DNA from 3 places in the Lentzea sp. NPDC051838 genome. Region 1 is predicted to be linked to each of the others. Evidence: riboswitches for the same ligand, from Rfam matches in the RefSeq annotation. Region 1 holds a riboswitch; each other region holds the start of a gene.
The links. A riboswitch is a leader RNA that binds a small molecule or an ion and turns the genes downstream of it on or off. The one in region 1 is predicted to bind thiamine pyrophosphate.
Positions count from the first base shown of each region.

Region 1 (4,012 bases):
GTCTGTCCATAACGGACGCTCACAGAGTCAAGTTCCAGCGCCATCAGAACTCCCCGCTGCTCGGCACGCGCAACCGCTCGATCAGCAGCACGCACCCGACCGTGACGACCATCAGCAACGCGCACGACGCGTAGGCCATCTGGCTGTTCAACTCCCCCGGCCGCGACATCAGCCGCGCGATCACCACCGGCAACGTCGGCGCGTCCGGCCGCGCGAGAAAGCTCGTCGCCCCGAACTCCCCCAGCGCCACCACGTACCCGAACCCGGCGGCGGCCACCAGCGACCGCCCGACCAGCGGCAGGTCCACCTCGCGCCACACCCGGAAAGGCGAGGCGCCCAACGTCGCCGCCGCCTGCCGCAGCCGTTCGTCCACAGCCCGCAGCACCGGCAGCACCATCCGCACGATCAACGGCGTCACCACGAGCGCCTGCGCCAGCGGAACGAGCAACGGCGAAGTCCGGAAGTCCCCCGGCAGCGCGTCCATCGTCACCAGGTACCCGAAGCCGACGGTCACCGCGGACACCCCGAGCGGCAACATCAACGCGGTGTCGAGCACCTCGGCGATCCGCCCTCCGGACCTCCGCAACCCGACCAGCACCACAGCCGAGAACACCCCGACCACCAGTGCCACGAGCGTCGCGTCGAACGCCGTGCGCACCGAGTTCAACGCCGCGTCGAACCCCGTCACCGCCAACGTGCCACGATCGCCGCGCGTGGCCAGCGCGGCGTACCCGGCGAAGCTCCAACCGTCCCGAGTGGACAGTGAGCGAACAACCAGCCCGACCACCGGGGTCAACAACAACGCCACAACAGCGAAAGCGACTCCGACGACGTACCACTCGCCACCGGACGGCCGTCGCGCCAGCTCTTCCCTGCCGCGCAACGACAACGCCGTCTCGCGCCGCCGCCGGGCCAGCGCTCCCAGGACCAACACCGCCAGCACGGCGGCGAACTGCAGCAACGACAACGCCGCCGCCCCGGACAGGTCGAACAGCTCGACGGTCCGCAGGTAGATCTCGGTCTCCAGCGTCCGGTACCGCGACCCGCCGAGCACCAGCACGACGCCAAAGCTCGTGGCACAAAAGAGAAACACGACCGCAGCCGCCGACCCGATCGCAGGCGCCAACGCCGGTAGCACCACGGACAGGAACGCCCGCGGACGAGACGCACCCAAAGCGCGGGCCGCGTCCTCCGCTCGGCGATCCGTGTGCGCCCACAGCCCGCCTACGGTCCGCGCGACCACGGCAACGTTGAAGAACGCGTTCGCCAGCACGATCGGGAGCACTCCGCCGTCCGGCCAGAACGTCCGGAACGCCAGGCCCACCACGACGGTCGGCAGCACGAACGGCACCATCACCGCGGCGCGGATCACCCCGAGCCCGCGAAGACGGCACCGGGCCAGCACGAACGCCAGCGGCATCCCGGCGAGCACCGCGAACAGGGTCGACGCGGCGGCCTGGCCGAGGGTGAACCCGACGAGCTCCCACGTCTCACCGTCGACGAGCGCCGAGACGACACCGCCCTCGCGCAGGCCGAGGGTGATGATCGCGAGGACAGGCCACGCGAAGAAGAGCGCCAGGAAGGCCAGCGGCAACAAAGCCGCCGCCGACCAGCCGAAACGAGCCGAGGTCAGGCCGGCCCGAGCCCTCGCCGAAGCCGACCCCGGCCCGTGATCGAGACGGCTCAGCCCTGCACGAGCTTGCGCCACTGCTCGACCCACGCTTCGCGGTTGTCCTTCACCTTGTCCGCGGGCAGCGACTGCGGCGAGGACGGCAGCGGCGCGTCCTTCGCCCACGACTCGGGCAGCGCGACACCCTCACGCGACGGGTAGACGTACATCTGCTCGGCCACCTGTGCCTGGAACTTCTCGCCCAGCAGGAAGTCGAGCACCTTCTGCGCGTCCGGGGCGTTCTTCGCGCCGGCGAGCACACCCGCGTACTCGACCTGCCGGTAGCAGGTCCCGAGCACGGCCTTGGTCTTCCCGCCCTCCGCGGACGGCGACGACGCGTACGACACGACGATCGGGCGCGTGCCCTTCGTGGCCGAGAACTCCTGGTTGTAAGCCTCTTCCCAGCCGCTCACGACCTTGACGCCGTTGGCCTTGAGCTTGCTCCAGTACTCCTGCCAGCCGTTCTCGCCGAACTTCGCGACCGTGCCCAGCAGGAACGCGAGACCGGGCGACGACGTGGCCGGGTTCTCGACGACCAGCATGTCCTTGAACTTCGGGTCGGTCAGGTCCTCGTACGAGGTGGGCTCGACGCCGCCGAGCTTGGCCGGGTCGATGTTCAGGCACACGTCGCCGACGTCCACCGCGTGCAGGCGCCCGGTCGAGTCGACCTGGTAGCGCTGAGCACCCTTCGAGGCCTCCGGCGACGCGTACTCCGCGAACACGCCCTCGGACAGCGCCCGCGAGGCGAACGTCGAGTCGACGCCGTACGCGATGTCGCCGATCGGGTTCGCCTTGGTGAGCACGAGCTTGTTCGTGAGCTCACCGGCATCGCCCGACGCGATCTGCTTCACGGTGATCCCGGTGGCCTTCTGGAACTCGTCCAGCAGGCCTTCCTTCACCACGAACGAGTCGTGCGTCACCAATGTGACCTCGTGCGTCTGAGGCCCGGTCGAAGTACCGGCGGAACAACCGGTCAACGCGAAAGCAGCGAGAACAGCCCAAATCCTTCTCATCACATCTCCCTACGCCGGTATGACCCGGATCAGGTGGACGGTCGAGGGCTTGCGAGCCCTCCTCTCAGCCCGGCGCTTCACCGGACTCCCGTGGCAAACGCGCAGCTTACGTGACGTGGTGGGACGATCAGGACATGGCCGAGCTGTTGAGCGACGATCAGTTGAACGACGTGCTGCCCAAGCTGCCCGACTGGACCGCGCAGGACGCGGCGCTGGTCAGGACCGTGGAGCTGGCGAGCTTCCCGCAGGCGATCATGGTCGTGAACCGGGTCGCGGAGATCGCGGAGAACGACAACCACCACCCGGACATCGACATCCGCTACAAGACCCTGACATTTCGCCTGTGGACCCACGTCAAGGGAGGAATCACCGCGCTGGACGTATCTCTCGCCGAGGAAATCGACGGAGTCCTGGACGCGCTGGCCTGATTCGGTCAAGATGTGCGCTGCCGCCGCCAGCGGATATGAGAGGGAACACCCTCATGCGGTTGCGCACATCTTTGTTCGTTGTAGCGCTGGCTGGCAGCCTTTTGATCGCGCCCGCGGCTGCACAAGCCGTGCCCTGCGCCGTGACGGACGTGATGATCAAGGCCAGTGCGGCGTGGGTCACCAACGGCGCCGACCTCAAGGCGAACAACTGGTCCAACGCGAACTTCCACACCGGGAACATCGCGCAGGTCCGGACGACCGGGATCAGCAACCACAAGACGTGGCCTTGGGTGCAGGCGAACAAGTACCTGCTGCCGGTCGACCCGGCGAACCCCTACGCCCCGGACGCGCAGGCGAGCGGTGAGGCCTACCTGGCGGTCTCGTTCTTCCACCCGGAGCCGGAGGTGCTCCAGCCGCTGCGGGACAACCTGCGGGCCCAGGCGAAGACCGGGCGCTACGACTACTGGAAGTCCCCGGACGCGCTGACGATGTCGCTGCCGTCCTTCACCGAGGTCGCCGTGCGCGACCTCGACCAGGACCTGCTCGACTACTCGTACAAGTCGTACCGCTCGTTGAAGCACCGCACGTTCAACGAGGCCACGGGCCTGTGGGGCCTGAACGTGCAGACCAACGGCTGGGCCGTGCAGGGTCTCGCCAAAGCGATCCTGATGCTGCCGAAGGACAACCCGTACCGCGCCGACTACGCCAGGACGCTGCGCAAGTCCGCCCAGACGCTGCGGTACCTGCAGCGCCACGACGGCTTCTGGGGCGCCACCGGCAAGGACTCGGCGGCCACCTCGATGATCACTTACGCGTTCGCGGCGGGCATCAACGCGGGCGTGCTCGACAAGGACACCTACCTGCCGTACGTGCAGAAGGGCTGGCAGGCGCTGCAGACCGCG
Region 1 is NZ_JBFAYI010000020.1:5,011-9,022, forward strand. Features, by position in the region: gene AB0M24_RS32310 (ABC transporter ATP-binding protein) at 1-44, opposite strand, end outside; gene AB0M24_RS32315 (iron ABC transporter permease) at 44-1,597, opposite strand; gene AB0M24_RS32320 (thiamine ABC transporter substrate-binding protein) at 1,684-2,682, opposite strand; TPP riboswitch at 2,670-2,784, opposite strand; gene AB0M24_RS32325 (4a-hydroxytetrahydrobiopterin dehydratase) at 2,817-3,110, shown strand; gene AB0M24_RS32330 (glycoside hydrolase family 88 protein) at 3,164-4,012, shown strand, end outside.

Region 2 (4,012 bases), on a different contig from region 1:
CGGGCCAGCCGGCCGATCGCCAGGTACAGACGCGCGGTCGCGTCCTCGACCTCGGCGTCAATGGGGGCCGTCACGGCTTGTCGTCCTCCTCGGCGGGATTAAGTAGTTCTCAATCATCCCCCAACACGTGAGTACCCACGGTAGCGACCTCAGAGTCCCGGCGAAGACGCTTGGGCCCAAAAGCGCTGCGGAATTCGGCCCGCCAGTCGCGCGAGCCGTCCGCCCTCGACCGCACAACGCATGGCGGCGCCCATGCGTTCCGGGTCCTGGGCTCGTGTGACCGCTGTCGCCAAAAGCACCGCTGAGCAGCCGAGTTCCATCGCCAGGGCCGCGTCGGACGCCGTGCCGATGCCCGCGTCGAGCACCACCGGAACCGTGGCACGCGAGGTGATCAGCTCGATGTTGTGCGGGTTGCGGATGCCGAGTCCCGTTCCGATGGGCGAACCGAGCGGCATCACCGTGGCGCAGCCGATGTCCTGCAGCTTCAACGCCAGCACCGGGTCGTCATTCGTGTACGGCAGTACCACGAAACCGTCCCGCACCAACCGTTCCGCGGCGTCGAGCAGCTCGACCGGGTCGGGCAACAGGGTCTGCTCGTCGTAAACCACTTCGAGCTTCACCCAGTTGGTTTCCAACGCCTCGCGCGCGAGCTGAGCGGTCAGCACCGCTTCCGCCGACGTGCGGCAGCCCGCCGTGTTCGGCAGGACCTCGATTCCAAGGCGCCGCAACAACTCCAGCACGCCGGTCTGACCGGCCGCGTCGACCCGGCGCATCGCCACGGTCGTCAGCTCGGTCCCGGACGCCACGAGAGCCCGTTCCAGCACCGAGAGGTTCGCGGCACCGCCGGTGCCGGTGATGAGCCTGGACCGGAACTCCCGGCCCGCGATGATCAGCGGATCGTCCACGTCAGCCTCCCTGGACCGCGGTCAGCACCTCGACCACGCCGCCGTCCGGCACGATCGTCTTGTCCCACAACGCCCTCGGCACCACGGCGCCGTCCAGCGCCACCGCCACACCGGAAGTAGGCGCGCCCACCAGCGTCACCACGGCGGCGACGGACGTGCCCTCGGCGAGGTCCCGGGAAGTCCCGTTCACCTGTGCTTTCACGAACTTCCTCCTTCGAGCAGCCCGACCACCTGGAATGCCGTGTGCGGGGCCAGCAGCAGACCGTTGCGGTGGTGGCCGGTCGCGGCGATCACGCCGGGTTCGAGCCAGCGGACGATCGGCACGTTGTCCGGGCTGCCCGCGCGGAACCCGACGGCGGCCTCGGTGAGCGCGTACTCGGCGATGCCCGGCAGCACGGTTTCCGCGTCCCGCAACAGGTCCCGCACACCCGCGACGGACACGTCCGTGTCGAACCCTGCCTCGTACTGGGTGGCGCCCACGACCAGTCCGTCGTCGCGCGGCACCAGGTACACCGGCCGGCCGGACACCAGCGCGCGAATCGTGTGACGCGGCGGCGGCAAGGCGCCCGCGCGATGCGTGAGCCGCAGGATCTCGCCTTTGACCGGCCGGATCACGTCCTTCAACGCCGGGTGCAGCTCACCGCTCCACGCCCCGGCCGCGATGACCTCGACGCGTCCCTCCACATCGGACTTCACCCCGGCGTCGACACATGCCTTCCACAGTGCGGAAAGCAACTCACGGTTGTCGACGGCGAGATCACCCGACGCGTACACACCGCCGCGAACCGCTGGGCCCAAAGAAGGTTCGAGGGCGCGGATCTCCCGCGAGGTCAGCAACTCCCCCGCGTGCCGCAGATCGGCCAGGTCACCGGACTGCGTGCCGACAGCGAGAGTCCCCGCCGTGAACAACGGCACACCGATCGACTCGGCGAAGTTCGGCCACATCGTGAGGGCCTCGACACCCTGCGCCACCACGGCTTCCTCGCCAGGCCACGCCTCCGTCAGAGGTGCGAGCATCCCGCCCGCGACCCGTGATCCGGCGTGCGGCGAACCCAGATCGAAGACGGAAACCGAGTAGCCGGCCCGTGCCGCGAACAACGCGACGGACAGGCCGATGACACCGCCACCCCGGACGGCTACTTCCACACTGCTCAAGGCATTCACGCTCCCTGCGCCGGCATGACCCGGATCAGGTTCGACGGTCGGAGCGAACCACGCTCCCTCTCAGCCCGGTGTTCTCCAGGCTCCCGTGCGGACCGACACCAACATAACGGTTACCGTGCGAGCGTGCCAGGACTCGACGGAAACCTGATCAGGCAACGACTCGCCGACGCGACGCTCTACCTCTGCACGCCGAACCGGCCCGACCTGGCCGAGTTCGCCGATGCCGCGCTCGCCGGCGGAGTCGACATCATCCAGCTGCGGGACAAGTCGCTCGAGGCGAAGCAGGAGATCCAAGCCCTGGAAATCCTCGCGGAAGCCTCCGACGCCCACGGGAAGCTGCTCGCCGTCAACGACCGCGCGGACATCGCGTACGCGCTCAGGGCGGACGTGCTCCACCTCGGCCAGGACGACCTGCCCGTCTCGGCCGCGCGCCACATCATCGGCGACCACCCGGTGATCGGCCGGTCCACGCACGACGTGGAGCAGATGCAGGCGGCTGCGACGGAGCACGGCACGGACTACTTCTGCACCGGCCCGTGCTGGCCGACGCCGACGAAGCCGGGACGTCCGGCGCCTGGCCTGGACCTCGTGCGAGCCACCAAGGGCATGCGACGGCCGTGGTTCGCGATCGGCGGCATCGACCTGCAGAACCTCCACGAGGTGAAGGCAGCCGGAGCCACCCGAGTCGTCGTCGTCCGGGCCATCACCGAGGCCGAAGATCCCAAGGCGGCCGCCGAGTCGTTCAAAGTTGAACTTAGTCGTTGAAATTTGAACAATCAGGCGTACGCTCGATGACGTGAGCGCACCTGTGCTGTACCTGAGCCACGGGGCACCCCCGCTGGCTGACGACGAGACGTGGACCGGAGAGCTCAAGGCCTGGTCCGCCACCCTCCCGCGCCCGGAGGCCGTGCTCATGGTCTCCGCGCACTGGGAAGAGGCTCCGACGACGATCGGCGCGACCACCACCGTGCCGCTCGTCTACGACTTCTGGGGCTTCCCGCAGCGGTACTACGAGGTCACGTACGAGGCACCGGGTGCGCCCGAGCTCGCCGACGACGTCCGCAAGCTCCTCGGCGGACACGTCGAGCAGGACGCCGAACGCGGACTCGACCACGGCGCCTACGTGCCGCTGAAGGAGATGTTCCCGGACGCGGACGTGCCGGTGCTGCAGATGTCGCTGCCCACGCTCGACCCGCGCAAGCTGCACCAGATCGGCAAGCAGCTCGCGCCGCTGCGGGACCAGAACGTGCTGATCGTCGGCAGCGGGTTCATGACCCACAACCTGAGCTGCGTGCACTTCGACCAGGGCCCGGACTACGAGCCGCCGTCGTGGTCGAAGGAGTTCGACGACTGGGCGCACCAGCAGCTGGCGAACGGCGACGTGGACGCCCTCCTGGACTTCCAGCAGAAAGCGCCCGCGGCCGGCATCGCGCACCCGCGCACCGAGCACTTCGCCCCGCTGTTCGTCGCACTGGGCGCGGCGAGCGACGAAAAAGCGAACTCAACCGTCGAGGGCTTCTGGTACGGCCTCTCGAAGCGTTCGGTGCAGTTCAGCTAGCCACGCCTTCCAGGAACAACGCGGCCAGCCGCCGCGCGACGGCGGGCGTCCCGTTGCGGACGCCCCCGCTCGCCATCAGCAGCAGCACCACGTCGTCGACCGAGAAATCGACACGCAACGAGCCGGTCGCCTTGGCCCGGCGGATGAGCTCGCCGAGCGCCAGGAACGCCGTCTCGCGCAGCGCGGCGAAGTCGATCGCCTTGGGATAGGCGTGCGTGAACGCCGCCGAGAACCCGCGGTCGAGCACGTGCAGCCGGCACACCTCCTCCACGGTCCGGCGGAACCCCTCCCAGGGATCGGGGTGCGCGAGCCCCTCCTCGACCGCGCGGGTGCAGGCCGCCATCTGCTCGGAGAAGGCCTCCACCACCAGTGCCTCCTTCGTGGG
Region 2 is NZ_JBFAYI010000045.1:40,811-44,822, reverse strand. Features, by position in the region: gene AB0M24_RS44715 (MarR family transcriptional regulator) at 1-74, opposite strand, end outside; gene AB0M24_RS44710 (thiazole synthase) at 150-905, opposite strand; gene thiS (sulfur carrier protein ThiS) at 907-1,107, opposite strand; gene AB0M24_RS44700 (FAD-dependent oxidoreductase) at 1,104-2,051, opposite strand; TPP riboswitch at 2,055-2,166, opposite strand; gene thiE (thiamine phosphate synthase) at 2,193-2,834, shown strand; gene AB0M24_RS44690 (class III extradiol ring-cleavage dioxygenase) at 2,866-3,627, shown strand; gene AB0M24_RS44685 (helix-turn-helix domain-containing protein) at 3,620-4,012, opposite strand, start outside.
Region 2: another riboswitch for thiamine pyrophosphate. It lies ahead of AB0M24_RS44700 (FAD-dependent oxidoreductase); the one in region 1 lies ahead of AB0M24_RS32320 (thiamine ABC transporter substrate-binding protein).

Region 3 (4,012 bases), on a different contig from region 1:
GCACGTCGCGCACCGCTTCCCGCGCCGCGAAGTACTCCGGCGAGGGCTTCCCGTCGACGAAGAACCGCAGCCAGGACGGGTTCGTGACGCGCACGTCGTCGGCGGGCAGCACGTCGAACGTCTCCCGCGCCAGCAACCCCATCGCGAGCGGACGGCGGCACAGCACCGCGTACTCCCCCGCGTACATCTCGGGGTTGTCGAACAGCAGGTTGATGTCGGCCTGCGCGGCGATCCCGTGCTCACCGGCCGCGAAGAACCGCGCCCGCTCGACGTCGTCGGTGCTCCACCCGTAGCCGAGGATCTTGCCCTCGCGCACCAACTCCTCGCAGGCGTCCCGCAGCAACGCGGCCTCCTCCAGCGGCAGATCCCCGATGTGCAGCTGGTACAGGTCGATCCGGTCGGTCCCCAGTCGCCGCAACGACCCCTCGACGGCGCGGCGCAGATAAGAGACCGATCCTTCGTTGCCCGTCATGCGGCGGCTCGAAGCGTCGAACCCGCAACCCCACTTCGTCGCGATCGTCACCTGGTCACGCCTGCCCGCAAACGCTTGCCCCACGAGCGTTTCCGCGTGTCCGCACCCGTACACGTCCGCGGTGTCGAACAGCGTCACGCCCAGCTCGAACGCCCGCTGCAAGGCCTTCAGCGACTCGGCGTCGTCGGCAGGACCCCAGCCGACCGGTGACCCGTCCGGGCCCGAGAACGGGCCGCCCATCGCCCACGTGCCGAAACCCATCTTCCCGAGCTCTGTCATGGGTCCACCGAACATCCTGGAGCGCGCTCCAGGTCAAGAAACAAGTTGCCCGCGTCAGCGACCATCGAGGCATGCCAATCGAAAACATCGTCGCCTTCGTCGCGGCCTCGTTCCTCATCGCACTGTCGCCCGGACCTGGCACGGCCATGGTCCTGCGACAGTCGGTGCACGGGCGAAAAGCCGCGCTGGCGACGGTGTTCGGCATGGAGGTCGGCGTCGCGTGCTGGGCGATCGCCGCGGCTTTCGGCCTGTCCGTCCTGCTCACGGCGTCGGAGATCGCCTACCACGGACTTCGCATCGCGGGCGCGGTCTTCCTGATCTACCTGGGCGTCAAGGCCCTGATCAGCAAGAGCGTGCCCAACGCGGAACCTCCGCCCGCCAGCCACGCGTTCCGCAGCGGGCTGGTGGTGAACCTCGCCAACCCGAAGCTGGGCGTGTTCGCGATCTCGTTCCTACCGCAGTTCGTGCCTGCCGGGGAGGCCGGCAAGGGGGTTCTGCTCTTCCTCGCCATCGGGTGGGTCCTGATCGACACCGTCTGGTACCTGATCATCGTGTCGATCCTGCACACCATCCGCGGCTGGCTGAGCCGCCCGCGGGTCCGTCCGGCTCTCGAGAAGCTGTCGGGCGGCGTGCTGCTGGCGCTCGGAGTCCGGCTGGTACTCGACCCGCGTTGAGATCGGGTTGCCCCGGCGCCAGAACAGCTCGGGCAACCCGGCCAGCTCACCGAGGGTGTGGCAGGCGGCCATCGACTGATAGCCCCCGGCCAGCACGTGCGCGCGGATTCGGTCCAGACGGCCGAACTCGATCACCTCACCGGCGATGAGGAACGGCAGCACCAGCTGCCAGGCCTGCACCACCGCGGGCCTACGCCGGTGAGGTGCGCGCAGGGCTGCACGGGCGACTCGTAAAAGGTGCTCGTTCGCGCTCATCGTGTACGGATGCGCCGAGTGGTCCCAGTTCCACCGGCGCTCCTCCGTGACGGCGCACCGCACGCACTCGACCGGCCCGGTGCCCAGTTCGGCACCGCAGCGGGAGCACGCGAGCAGCGTCATCGCCCAGTCGACGCACGTCCACGGGTACTGGCCGACCTCGGAGGAGACCACCAGCTCGGCCAGTTCCCTGTCCGCCAGCTGGGACGATGTTCGCAACGCCTCCCAGTCCGCGAGCCAGAACTGGTCGAGGAGCTCGGCGCAGAATCCGCAGTCGGGATAGCCGCGACCAGCGAGTTCTCCGCAGGAAGGGCATGCGGAGACCACGGCGGGACGTTGACCGCGACGCGCGCCGGGCGGGAACGGCTGATGATCCGCCACGAGAGAGAAGGTTAGGGCCAAAGCGAGCGCTTGGCAGCTACGGCGCGCGCTGACTATGGTCGGGTCTCGACAACTCAAGAAAACGCGGGAGCTCGCGCCTGAGCGGGCTGAGAGGGTGACTGGCTGTAGTGCCGGTGTCACCGACCGCCTGAACCTGACCGGGTAATGCCGGCGTAGGGAGGAATGTCGTGACGGCACTTGACGACCGTTCGGTCAAGCCCAGTGTGACCACCGGCCCGATCTCGGGCTCCCGCAAGGTGTACCGCGATGGTGTGCCTTTCCGCAGGGTGGAACTGACCAACGGCGAACATGTCGATCTGTACGACACTTCCGGTCCGTATACCGACGACAACGCGACCATCGACGTCCACAGTGGACTGCCCGACCTGAGGTCGGGGTGGATCGCAGCACGGGAACCGATCAACGGAGCTGTCAGCCAGCTCGCGTACGCGAAGGCCGGGATCATCACCCCGGAGATGCGCTACATCGCGGTGCGCGAGAACCTCGACGCGGAGTTCGTGCGCAACGAGGTGGCCATCGGGCGTGCGGTGATTCCGTTGAACCGCAAGCACCCCGAGGCCGAGCCGATGATCATCGGCAAGAAGTTCCTCGTGAAGATCAACGCCAACATCGGCAACTCCGCGGTGTCGTCGTCGATCGAGGACGAGGTCGAGAAGATGGTGTGGGCGTCCCGCTGGGGTGCCGACACGATCATGGATCTCTCCACCGGCAAGCGGATTCACGAGACGCGCGAGTGGATCCTGCGCAACTCGCCCGTGCCCATCGGCACCGTGCCGATCTACCAGGCGCTGGAGAAGGTCAACGGCGACCCGGCGGCGCTGTCGTGGGAGGTCTACCGCGACACCGTGATCGAGCAGTGCGAGCAGGGCGTCGACTACATGACCGTGCACGCGGGCGTGCTGCTGCGGTACGTGCCGCTGACGGCCAAGCGCGTCACGGGCATCGTCTCGCGCGGCGGGTCGATCATGGCCGCGTGGTGCCTCGCGCACCACAAGGAGAGCTTCCTCTACACGCACTTCGAGGAGCTCTGCGACATCCTGCGGACCTACGACGTGACGTTCTCGCTGGGCGACGGGCTGCGGCCCGGTTCCATCGCGGACGCCAACGACGAGGCGCAGTTCGCGGAGCTGAAGACCTTGGGCGAGCTCACGCACATCGCGCGCGCCAAGGACGTCCAGGTGATGATCGAGGGCCCCGGCCACGTGCCGATGCACAAGATCGCCGAGAACGTGCGGCTTGAGGAGGAGTGGTGCGGCGAGGCGCCGTTCTACACCCTCGGCCCGCTGGCCACGGACATCGCGCCGGCGTACGACCACATCACGTCCGCGATCGGTGCGGCGCAGATCGGCTGGCTCGGCACCGCGATGCTCTGCTACGTCACGCCGAAGGAGCACCTCGGTCTGCCGAACCGCGACGACGTGAAGACCGGCGTGATCACGTACAAGATCGCGGCGCACTCGGCGGACCTCGCCAAGGGCCACCCCGGCGTCCAGGACTGGGACGACGCGTTGTCCAAGGCGCGCTTCGAGTTCCGCTGGGAGGACCAGTTCAACCTGTCGCTCGACCCGGACACCGCGCGCTCGTTCCACGACGAGACGCTCCCCGCGGAACCGGCGAAGACGGCGCACTTCTGCTCGATGTGCGGGCCGAAGTTCTGCTCCATGAAGATCACGCAGGACGTGCGGCGCTACGCCGAGGAACGCGGACTGTCCACAGTGGAGGCGATCGAGGCGGGCATGGCGGAGAAGTCCGACGAGTTCGCCGACACCGGCAACAAGGTCTACCTGCCAGTGGTGGAAACGACGTGACAGCAACACCCCCGAGAGTCCTCACCATCGCCGGAAGCGATTCCGGCGGTGGTGCGGGGATCCAGGCCGACCTCCGCACGCTCTTCGCGTGCGGAGTGCACGGCTGCGTCGCACTGACCGCC
Region 3 is NZ_JBFAYI010000045.1:47,408-51,419, reverse strand. Features, by position in the region: gene AB0M24_RS44750 (aldo/keto reductase) at 1-751, opposite strand, end outside; gene AB0M24_RS44745 (LysE family translocator) at 823-1,425, shown strand; TPP riboswitch at 2,136-2,258, shown strand; gene thiC (phosphomethylpyrimidine synthase ThiC) at 2,250-3,890, shown strand; gene thiD (bifunctional hydroxymethylpyrimidine kinase/phosphomethylpyrimidine kinase) at 3,887-4,012, shown strand, end outside.
Region 3: another riboswitch for thiamine pyrophosphate. It lies ahead of thiC (phosphomethylpyrimidine synthase ThiC); the one in region 1 lies ahead of AB0M24_RS32320 (thiamine ABC transporter substrate-binding protein).